DNA from 2 places in the Sinobacterium caligoides genome. Region 1 is predicted to be linked to the other one. Evidence: predicted binding sites of a transcription regulator. Region 1 holds the regulator's gene; the other holds the start of a gene.
The links. Region 1 encodes FNR, which switches genes on or off when oxygen is low (the NO sensors DNR and NnrR bind a similar motif). Its sites were predicted from a motif close to TTGATNNNNATCAA; they were not measured.
Positions count from the first base shown of each region.

Region 2: the regulator FNR is predicted to act here: its motif matches at 3,823-3,836, upstream of EDC56_RS05305 (condensation domain-containing protein).

Region 1 is NZ_RKHR01000003.1:865,173-871,105, reverse strand. Features, by position in the region: gene EDC56_RS03980 (SDR family NAD(P)-dependent oxidoreductase) at 1-13, shown strand, start outside; gene EDC56_RS03975 (hypothetical protein) at 99-476, opposite strand; gene EDC56_RS03970 (hypothetical protein) at 594-1,130, opposite strand; gene fnr (fumarate/nitrate reduction transcriptional regulator Fnr) at 1,379-2,140, opposite strand; gene hemN (oxygen-independent coproporphyrinogen III oxidase) at 2,262-3,659, opposite strand; gene EDC56_RS03955 (OmpW/AlkL family protein) at 3,979-4,650, shown strand; gene EDC56_RS03950 (sulfite exporter TauE/SafE family protein) at 4,927-5,703, opposite strand; gene ccoS (cbb3-type cytochrome oxidase assembly protein CcoS) at 5,736-5,897, opposite strand; gene EDC56_RS03940 (heavy metal translocating P-type ATPase) at 5,921-5,933, opposite strand, start outside.
Region 2 is NZ_RKHR01000003.1:1,184,991-1,190,923, forward strand. Features, by position in the region: gene EDC56_RS05290 (hypothetical protein) at 1-33, opposite strand, end outside; gene EDC56_RS05295 (DUF3565 domain-containing protein) at 628-837, opposite strand; gene EDC56_RS05300 (condensation domain-containing protein) at 926-2,221, opposite strand; gene EDC56_RS05305 (condensation domain-containing protein) at 2,234-3,538, opposite strand; gene EDC56_RS05315 (TonB-dependent receptor) at 3,877-5,933, opposite strand, start outside.

The DNA of each region.
Region 1 (5,933 bases):
TGATGAGCACTGATTAAAGTAAGGTGTTGTTCGCGTCGAATGCTACTGTTCCTTGGGTGAGAAGAGTTGATGGTGCGGGTTGTTAAGTAGCACTTTTGCTAGGCAACGATAGGAGCTATACGGTGCTGGATACTGATCGGTATGTACATTTCCCAAGAGTTAAAGGCGTCACAGTTCAGTCTTATGGTGATATTGCCTTCAATTTTTACCGGTAATGTGAAACGCCATTGACCACGGCAGTCCGGGATGTTCAATGTTTTGGAGTGTTTGTCTAGTTTGACGATGTAGTATTCTTTTTTTTCGTATTCAAGGGTGTTGTTTAGTATGAGCTCGATTTGTTGTGTGAGGCGAAAGTGGAGGCTGTGGGAACCGATAGAGGCAAAGCATTGCGTAGGCGTGTTGAGTAGAAATAATAATAGCAATAAGCGCGTTGGATTGAGTGCCGATAGTGTTTTTATCGTGATAATTGACCCCATGCTGCACTCCCTGCAATAGCGTTGATTAATATGTTAAGCGATGGCTCGTTACAGCTGGTTTAATGATGCGCCCTATAGTGTTTCAGTCTGCCGGATGTAAAGAGAAAGGTGTCTGTGCTATTTTCGCCGTTCGCTAGAAGCCTTTATCGGCTGTTTTATCGGTCGTCTAGTTTCACCGACAAGTCTGCGATAACAGTTGATAAAGGTTGTTTTATCTTGTAACGGACCGTGCTCGAATAGCTGGGCCCATAATTCACCCATGCTACTGACGTCTTCATCAATTGGCAGGTTGTTCGTTTCATTGTGGTACTGATAGATCATCCAAGCGATAGCGGTACTATAGGAAAGGTTTGTACGAAGTTCGATATCAGGGGATGTTAGGAAGTGGTGCTGACTGGCTAGGCCGCGCACCTTACTGGCGAGATTAGGTCTGAATGCAAGATAGTTATCCCATACCTCCCGGTGAGCTTGCGGGGTAATTTGGAAAAGGCCTAGGCCATCTGGCATGGAGTGGTGGCTATGGCTAAGACTAAAGTGGGACTCGAGTGCCGCGGTCCCCAATAGTAACTTTACCGCTCCTTCAGACTCGACATCCAAGGCGCTGAGGGTCGGGCGAATAACGTAGTGCTCTAATTCTTCGGCTGATAGACTCATAATAAACGATGCCATTAACGTCCCTAGTGTGGGTCGGTCAAACCTACCGCTTAAAAATAGCATAGTCAGCGAAAATACAAGGCGCTAGCTGGGGTGATGAAATAATTACAAAATAATTTGGAGTCAATTAATGCTGGTGTATTGCTGAGTGTAATTATAATGCGTGTTGTAAGAAATTCGGTTGTCAGTAGGCATAAAAAAGCGCCGACTATAAAGTATAGACGACGCCTTTGGTTGACCTGTTGCGGTTAGGCTTCTGAGGTGACGATGCCGCGCAGTTGATCGATGTCGAGAATGGTGATCTCTTTGTTGTTTACCTCTAGTGTTCCGTTCTTCTGGAAGCGGCTAAATACACGACTGACAGTTTCAACCGTTAGACCCAGATAGTTGCCGATATCGGTGCGTGACATAGGCAGGCGGAATGAAGTCGGGGAGAGTTTGCGTGCAGCGTTGCGGTCAGAGATCGATAAGATCAGGGCGCTAATACGCTCTTCAGCAGTGTTTTTGCTAAGCAGAGTGATCAGCTGTTGATCTTGAATGATCTCTTGGCTCATGAGTGAGAAGAGGTGGCGCTGCATGCTTGGGAAGCGAGAGCTCAGTGCTTCTGCGTCCTCGAATGGGATCTCACAAATGGCTGCAGTTTCGAGTGCTTTAGCTGAAACGCTGTGCTTGTTTTGGCTGATCCCGTCGAGGCCGATAATTTCGCCTGGGAAATAGAAGCCTGTAACCTGCTCTTTTCCGTCATCTGTTAGACGATAGGCTTTAACGAAGCCAGAGCGGATGGCATAGATAGCGGTGAAATTATCATTCTCACGAAATACGTGCTCGCCTTTACGTAAAGGCTTGTTGCGATGAATGACGCGATCAAGAGAATCAAGATCGGGCTCTTGAAGAGCAATAGGTAGGCAAATGCTATTAAGGCGACAGTTACCGCACTTAGTCTGGAATGCGCTTCGGCAAGAAACAGGATTGTTTTTTTCCGAGAGGTTTTCAGCCATAATCTGTTGCATTTTTTCTCCTTCTTCATATCTAAGTTGCCTTAAACGGCTAAATAGTACTGAAGTATCTTTGTAGAATAGTGACAAATATTGCGCTGCTGATGGCAGAGCCATCAGCAGCGCTAAAATTGTTCTACATGGCTTTGGAGAATTTTGTCCCCCCAGCGTTGTTTTTGCTGAGGTACTCGTCAAATACCATGCAGATCTGTCGTAACATTAATCGACCGGTGTCAGTTACCGTAATTAATGCGTCGCTGAGTTCGATCAAACCATCTTCTTCGAACTCGCTTAAGCGAGGCATTAAGTAATTGAACTCTTCATCAAATTTAATACTGAAGAGTAGTTCAATATCTTGTATGTTCAATGCTAGTCGGCAGGCGAGAGACATGATGATCTCTCTATGCAGGGTATTTTTTACAGTAAGAGGGTAACCTTTAACAATAGGTAATTTCCCGCTGTTGACAAGGCGATAGTATTCTGTCAGATCTTTACTGTTTTGCGAGTAAGTGTCTGAAAACGATGTGATTGAAGACGACCCTAATCCTATTAAATCTGTTGCCAGACAGGTCGAATATCCCTGGAAATTTCTCTGTAAGCGTCCGTTAAAGCGTGCTTTTGCGAGTTCATCGTCCGGTTTTACAAAGTGGTCCATCCCAATGTATTCGTAGCCAGCATCGGTTAATGTGTTGCCGATGTGCTCCATGATGGCTAGCTTTTCCTGTCCAGTAGGAAGAGTGAGGCGATCAATGGAACGTTGGGTCTTAAATCGCTCCGGCAGATGGGCATAGTTGTAAACTGACAATCTGTCGGGGTTAAGTGCGATAACCGTTGCTAGGGTCTGTGTGAATGATGCAACTGATTGGTGGGGTAAACCATAAATCAGATCAAAACTTATAGAGTCAAAGCGATACTGACGAATGGACTTAAGAAGATCTTGAACCATGTCAACGCTTTGTTCGCGATTGATAGCCTTCTGTACCGGTGGGTGGAAGTCTTGAATACCAAGGCTAACTCGATTGAAACCGAGCCCTTTGAGCAGTGAAATATACTCGTCGTCGACCGTACGCGGGTCGAGCTCGATGGAGTATTCTCGGCTGTCGGCGGTACTCAGATTAAAGTGGCGACCGAGCGATACCATGAGCTCGGTCAGTTCGCTGGTCGACAAAAAAGTCGGGGTGCCACCACCGAAATGAAGCTGGGTGACGGGACGGTTAGCGTGTATCTCGCCGCGTAAGGCGATCTCTTTCTTCAGGTGTTCCAGGTATTCACGTGCCTTCGACTTATCGCGGGTGACTACTTTATTACAAGCGCAGTAATAGCAGATGTTCTCGCAGAAAGGGATGTGAATATAAAGCGAGATGGGGGCGATGCTACTCTTTTCGTTGGTAGCGACCTGCATATATTGTTCGTGAGCAAAGTCGTCGTGAAAGAGGTTCGCGGTAGGGTAGGAGGTGTAGCGCGGTCCAGAGACGTCGTACTTTTTGATGAGGGCGTGATCCCAGTGGATCGCGGCGTGATTCTCAATAGACATGACTCATTCCCGTGTAAAACTGAAGGTGGACCTACTCTTGGCCTATTATCTGGGCTGAGGTCGGCGGTGTGTATGCGCTGCGTCAACAATGCACTTCTTTAACGAAACGCTAACAGTTGGTCATTTTTGCCGTTTTATTCGTCTAAACGGACGATCCACAGACACTTATAAAGTGTTAAGGTTTCCTTCAATTCGACGAACAGCTGTTAACTTTGATGCAGCACAAGATCGCCTACAAAATGTAGGGGTATTATCTTACTATACGTTTTATAAAATTCTAACCCACTGTTTCATATTAAATTTGATAAGGATGAAGAACATGAGTTTTAACGTCAAAGCGCTACTGATGAGCGCCGCCGTTGCCGCCGTTGTTGCCCCTGCCGCTCAGGCTTTAGAGGGTGGTGATATGATCGTGCGTTTTGGTGCTGTTAAGGTTGCTCCTAATGTCGATAGTGGTCCGGTATCGTTAAATGGCGCTCCTACATTTAAGGGCGTAGAAGTGAGTGATGATACTCAATTTGGTATTTCCGGCACCTATATGTTGGCACCTACCGTGGGTATCGAGCTGTTAGCTGCGACACCGTTTGAGCATGACATTACCTTAGAAGAGGGCGTTAAGGTCGGTTCAACCAAGCACCTGCCGCCGACGTTGAGCGTGCAGTACTACCCGCTAGGTGCCAGCCAGAGTAAGTGGCAGCCATACTTGGGGCTAGGTGTTAACTACACCACTTTCTTCAGCGAGAGTGTTGACCCTGAGTTGGAAGCAGCATTGGGCGCTCCGGCGGAAATGGAGTTAGATGACTCGTGGGGCTTGGCTGGGCAGGTCGGTGTCGATTACTACATCAATGATAAATGGTTGATCAACGCGTCGGCAATGTATGCTGACATTAATACCTCGGCAACCATCACGGCTGATAATGGTAACGTTGCTAAGGTCGATGCCGACTTGGACCCTTGGGTTTATCGTTTGAATGTTGGTTATAAGTTCTAAGATACTTAAGCTTTAAGTATTAAGGCTAAATCACCGCGGAGTTATTTGGGCGGTGATTTAGTGCTGATTACGGTTGTTACAAGTTTGTAGTTACAAGCTATAGAAACAATGGTGATCTTTTAGAATGTTTTAGATCTAACAGGAAGTTTACTAAAGCGTGTAGATAGCGCTATAAATAGGTCTGTACCGATAAGTTATCTTCTTTTGGTACACCATCTCGGTCTCCTCTATGCCGCCGCTTAGTCTTCTCTAGCGGCGGTTTTATCTTTTTGGCTGTTAGCCGCACTTCATCATACCGCCGCACTTCATCATGCCGCCGCACTTCATCTCGCCCGCTCGTTTCATTGATGGTTCATCATTCCCGCTCATGTTTGTCATCGAGTGATTCATCGAGACGAATGATAGGGTTAACAGCCCCATGGCAACAATTAATAGACCGGCAATAATGCGTAGCCAGCGTTTCTGCATCCAGTGTTTGACGCTTTGGGAAAAGAGTGTCGTTGTCAGCATGACCGGCAGGGTACCAAGGCCGAAGCAGAACATGAGCCAAGATGACTGTAGCGCGGAGCCGCTACTGACGGCCCATATAAGGGCGCTATAGACGAGCCCGCAGGGAAGCCAGCCCCAGAGTCCGCCAAGGCAGAAAGCGCTGGAGGCTGTTTTTACGGGGATGAAGCGACGAGTGAGAGGCTGTATTTTTTTCCACGCTATTTTGCCGACACCTTCGATATGGGTGATGAGGCTGCCGAAGCCTGCAATATACAGCCCCATCAGAATCAATAAAACTGCTGCGGCAATGCGCATGACTTTGCTAACAGCGCTGAACTGGTCGTGAGCTAAGGCGCCGAATAGGCCAAATAATAAGCCGATTATGGCGTAGCTTAATACGCGGCCGCTATTGAAGCTTAGCGCCAGTAAAAAGCTTCGTTTAGCTTCTTGAGCTGGATTAGCTAGGCCAAAGCCAGCGCTGATGCCGCCACACATGCCTACGCAGTGGCTACTACCAAACAGCCCTAGACCTAGAGCGGCGACAGTCGATATGGGTTCTAACATGGGATTACTCGTGGGGGTTAAATCAAGGGGGATCAGTTTTGCTTGTCTTTGGGCTGGTCGTCGTCGAATAAAATGCGCTGCCCTTCGCGGTCTAAGTCGTCGTATTGGTCACTATCTACAGCCCAGAAAAAGGCCTTGATACCCAGTGCGGCGAAGGCGAGGGCAATGGGGATGAGAATGTACATGCTTTCCATAAATAGCGCCTTGATATATAGGGTTAATCTTCTTGC
Region 2 (5,933 bases), 320 kb from region 1:
TGGTCCTTGTAATACTTCGAATTCTACGTCCATGCTTTCTCGATTTGTGAGCCCTAACAGCGTATTACACCGCAACCTGCGGTGTATCACAGTTGCGGTGTAATTCTGGGGTTAATTATTTTAGTTGCCCATAAACTACATGATTAACATAAGCTTATCTACTCTCAATAAAAAGCCTCTCAGAATTACACCGCAACTTGCGCGTATATTAGAACTACACCGCAACATTTATAATCGTTAATATCAGCGACTTACCAGCCGTCGGCTTATTTTTGGGCTAACTTCTAACGGATTGATGATGTAGGTGAGGGGTCATTTAGCGGCAATAGCGCCGAAATTAGCTTTGCTGGCTTGAACGGCCAGATTCGTTCGTTTTTTAATCACCTTTTGAAGTAATAGCTAGGGCCGCATATCATCAATCGCGATGCGGTGTTATTTTTTTTAACTCGTTGATCATTTTTTTAAGGTGAATATTTACAAAGTGTTAGCGATAGAGGCTGATCAGCAATATACGCGCAAGTGGCGCGTGTATCTTATTCAACGCGCCTGCTTTATTGGCAGCTGCCCATCTTTATAACGCTGGTGTTTCTCGCTGAATCAGCTACGCCTGTTTGTCGACACAGCCCCTTATGGCTGCTGATCCAAAGGGGCCCCTTGATCACATTTCACGCAGTTTAAGCTATAACCGATCATCGACTGACGCCCGGCCTCGGTTTGCGTCCATGGCCGGCTGGTCCATGGCGGGTTGTGGCGCACATGCTGAAAATGGCCGCAGGCGAGCTCGGCGACCCAGTGGGACTCTTCATCTAAATGGTAACCCGCTATCGGTTGCTGCATAGTCTGACGAACACTCTCTGCCTGATTATCATCGGTAGCGGCTATTCTAAATACGCCCGGCTGTTAGCGCCAGCAGCAGTGTCGCTGCCTAAGCCGATTGGCCAACGGCTTCTGTATCGCGGGCGTGGTCATCACGGTAATAGTCTGCGACTAACTGCTGCACTGATGCGCGAAACTGTTCAACAAAACGGCTGGCGGTGTGTTCATGGACCAGCGGCTGAGTGAAGTTAAAACTACAGATCAGCGCGTCATTGACCGTAACCACGCCACATAATAAAAAGTAATTGGCTGAGTGGATGGCACCGTTAAAGCGATAGTCTAACAACGATAACTCGCCCTGTTGATACAGTGTACTCAGCCGCCCTAGGTTAGAGATGATTAGGTGTTGGTCAAACACCGTACTAGCGTCATTGCCCAGCTGCGCCAAATCATCGGCTAGCTCGGCGTAGCTCAATGCCTCAGTACTGTTCGCCATGGTTTGATACTGGCGACGTAGCGCTTTTGATAGCTGCAGAAGATCATGGCTATCGCGCTTATCCGCATAGATATAGGCCGTTTCAAAGAAAGCCCCCAGTTCACGGTAATCGACACCGTTAGTCATCTCGGGCCGCATATTTTTTGGCACAATCGCCTTTAATACCGCTGGCGCACCGGCAAGCTGAAAGGTGGTACGAAACAGTAATGCACTGATGACTGCGTTTAGCGTCACACCCGCCGCCCGGGATAATGACACCAGCGCCGTCATCGCATCTTTTGTAAACACCGATTCTTTAATCAACGGTTGCCGCTGCGCTAATGGCGCCGCTGCTGCTACCGGCCACACCATGTCCTTGAAGTACTCACGCCGATCAACGCCGTCAGCTTGATGATCAAGCGGGCGGCAGCTGTCTTCTAAACAGGCCCGCTCCGGCAGCGACTCGACACCGCCCTGATCGTCGGCGGTGTTGTAGTAGTTTACGATATCGTTAATCAACACAAAGCAACCAGACCCATCACTCATGCTATGGTGGGTCGTCAGCACCAGGTAACTCTCATCCGAATCGGCAATGTCGACCAGGCGGGTTCGCCAAAGATACTGTGTTTGATCGAGGGGCCGCTGCACCTCATCAGCCATCTCCTGCTCGACCGAGCTGCACTGCTTACGCTGATAACGATGCTGCGAAGCATCAAACATCACATCGTAGATAAAGTGCCAGGTACGCTGCTGAAACTGAATACGGGCACGCAGTAACGGGTGCCGCTGATAGGCACAGTGTATGGCACGCAGTAATTTTTCTGCTGATACCACCCCCTTAATGGTCGCGACATTGCTGATCTGCATCAGGCCGTGATTGTCTTGGTGGGCGATGGCTTGCTTAGCCTCTCGCTGACCGAGTTGACGCATGTTCACTCCTTTTCAAGTTACGCTGTCCACAGCCGGTTTCACCCCGACAGGCTTAGCATTATTTTTAAAAGCAGCCACTAACTGCTTAACCTCATCACCAAACTGCTCTACAAATCGTATCGCCGTCTCTTCGCTAACAAGGGGCCGAGTAAAGTTAAAGTTACAAGTCAGCGAGTCATTAACTGTGGATGCCGCAAACATCAAAAAGAAGTTTGCTGGATATATTGATGCATTAAAGCGGTAGTCAATCAATGCCAAATCACCTTGCTGAAACGCTGCACTTAAGCGTCCGAGGTTTGAAATTATAATGTGCTGGCCGAAACAAGAGCCTGCCTCATTACCTAGCCGGGCAAGAAACGCCATAAGTTCATCATAGGAAATATCATCATTATACCCCACGCTACACTGATACTGAGCTTGCGAGTCTCTTGACATCAGCCACAAGTCATCCGTGTTATTTTTGTCCGCTAAAATAAATCCTGCATCAAAAAATGCACCGAGCTCCCTGCTATCTAATCCACCGACCATTTTTGATCGAACATTTATCGGCACTGAGCTCTTGATGAAGGTTGGTGCATTTTCGACATTGAAAGAAGCCCTAAAAATCAACGCGCTCAACAAGCCATTCAGCGTTACCTTTGAGGCTCGACACATTGATAGCAGCGCAGCAACATCTGCCCCAGAAAACACTAACTCCTTTATCAACGGCATTCGTTGCTGCAATAAAGCGGGTTCTGCTACTGGCCATATGGACGCCTCCCTGTTTTTTTCGACATCACTCATGTCACGCACATTCGCTGACTGCACATAGTAATCTTCTAGGCAGCCTCTTTCGGGAAACGACTCAATAACAACCTCTTTACCGGCAGCAATAGCGTTGTAATAACCTAATATATCGTTAATCAGCGAAAAGCAGGCTATACCATCTGTCATACTGTGATGCGTCGTTAAAATAAAGTAGCTTTGATCGGTTCCAGCAATATTAACCAAGCGTGTACGCCACAAGTACTTATCCTGCGCGATAATATTCTTCATCTCAGCAGCCATCTCTGTCTCTATAGAAGCACGCTTCTTACTTTCATAAGTATGCTGTACAGAATCAAAAGCAACGTCATAAAAAAATTGCCAACAACCCCCTTCAAATTCAATGCGCGCACGAAGAAACGGATGCTGTTGATAGGCACAGTGTACGGCACGCAGTAATTTTTCTGCTGACACCACCCCCTTAATGGTCGCGACATTGCTGATCTGCATGAGACCGTGATTATCTTGGTGGGCGATGGCTTGCTTAGCCTCGCGTTGACCGAGTTGACGCATTTTAAAATCCCTTTTAATTAACCACTTAGAACATTAGATACAATGAGCACAGATACCTCTTTCCCTATCCTTAGAGAATCTTCGGTATTAGCCTCTTACCGTGATATGTATCATTTCACATTAAACAGCCAAGCAATAAACCCACGACGTTGCCAATACGATAAACTAAACAATTCATCACCCCAAAGAGTATGAACACAGGATGTACACCGAGCGATATTCTCTCGCTTTTAACAATAGCGATGGGAAAACAGATTAAGCCGCACGATAACGGTACGGCCAAATTGATATTGAACAACAGGCGCTGCATTCACATGTCAGCGCCTATGCAGTGGCTATTAGAAGTTATAACGACCGTTAATACCAAAGGTACGGGGTTCACCCTGTTGATTGAACTGCTGAGGCATGTAGCCGTTGCGCGGGTCGTTACCGAAGTACAAACCGTGTACGGCGTATTCTTCATTGGTCAGGTTGCGCGCCCAGAGTGTCAGCTCCACAGGGCCCTGTTGATAACTAACGCTGGCGTTAAGCAGGTCGTAGGCATCCAAGGTGTTGTCGTGGTAATAGCCGTAGTACTGCTGATCCTTGCCCTCTAACTCAATACGGCCACTCAGGCGCTCAGTAAACTGTGCCTGGGCACCGACGCTGTATTGATAGCGCGGTGACTTCGCCTGCTCCCGATCGTTGACTTCAACAAAGGCCTCCTGATCGAGGTCGTAGACCGTCATGCCATCGACATTGGTGCGCAATAGACCAAGGCTGGCGAACAGTGACAGCTGTTCGGTCGCAACAAAGTCGAGTTCTAACTCGGCACCGTAGTTGCTCGCACGGCCGGCGTTATCGAGTAAGCCGACCCAGTGAAACTGATTGTTGTTATCGTACGCTGTCAACCAACTCTCCAGTTGAGCATTGTCACGCTGCATATAAAACACCGCGGCACGCAGCTGCAGGCGATCATCGATGAAGGTGCCCTTGAAGCCCAGCTCGGTATTCAGTAACGATTCGCTCTCAAAGCTCAGGCGGCTGTGGAGGAAGTCTTGATAACCGGGCTGCAACATCGGGTAGCTGGAGCTGGCCTCGGTATTCACGCCGCCCGGCTTCTCGCCGCGGGAGACGGTGGCGTAGACAAGATTATCGTTTGCAGTAAAGTACTGTAGGGTCAGCTCGCCGCTGTACAGGTTGTCGCGGTTATCACTGTTAAAGCGGCCGCCATAGACATTGAGATCGCTATAATCGTCGCTGAAGCGCTCGCCACGCAGACCGGCAATCAGGTGCAGACTATCGGTCAGCATGTAATCGATCTGGCCGTAGGCGGCGAGGCGCTGACTATCGTAATCGCTGTTGAACTCGTCATAGTAGTAACGCTCTAACGATTGCTCTCTGTGCTGGCCGTAGACACCAAAGACGGTCTGGTAATCACCCGCCACATCGAGTGCACCGGTGCTGAGCAGGCGCGCATCGAGATCGATCGTCTGGGTGTCACGCTGCAGGCTATCGGTATTCGAGAACCACTCACAGCTCGCAACGCCATCACAGATGTGCGGGTTCGACCAGTCTTCATCGTAGCTGTAATCGTTTTCCGATTGGCTCCAGCTGCTGATGATGTTGAGGTCGTAATCGTCACTGAGCGACCAGGTGCCGTTCATCGCCAAGGCATCGAAGTCGACGCGGTCGTGACCCGGCTGGTCCGACTGGGTATGGAAGTCGTTATCGAGGGAGTAAGCGTCATAGCCGTTATTACTGTGAAAACTCATCGCGGTGAAGTCGATCACCGCATCATCGCCGGCTAGCCAGCGCAGCTTGCCCCGCGCCGAGCTCTCATCGATGTTATTGGTATTGTCGCGGCCCAGGTAGTCGTTCTCCATATAGCCGTCGCTGCGCTGGTGCTGCACGGCGAGGCGGCCGAGCAGGTTATCGGTCAACGGCCCCGACACCGCAGCACCGAGCTCGGCACCACCGTAGTTGGCAACGCCGCCGGTGACAAAGCCTTCAAACTCTTCTGTTGGCGCGGCGGAGGTGATGTTGACCATGCCAGCCAGTGCGTTGGTACCAAAGCGTGTGCCCTGTGGGCCTCGCAACACCTCGACCTGTTCGGTATCCATTAGCATCGCCGCGTTGGCGTTGCCGTTAAGGCTGATACCGTCGACGGTGACGCCGACCGAGGGGAAGTGCTTCGGATCGACAAACTGCTCGAGCTCGCCAATGCCACGCATTTGCAAGAAACGCGCACGCGACGCCCCCGACGAGAAGTTAACATTCGGCGACAGATTTAACACATCCTGCAGGTGCTGCGCGCCACGCGATTCAATATCGGCCACATCAACAACGCTGACACTGGCTGGGCTGTCGAGCAGGCTCGCCTCGCGGAAGTTAGCGGTGACAATCACCTCCTCCA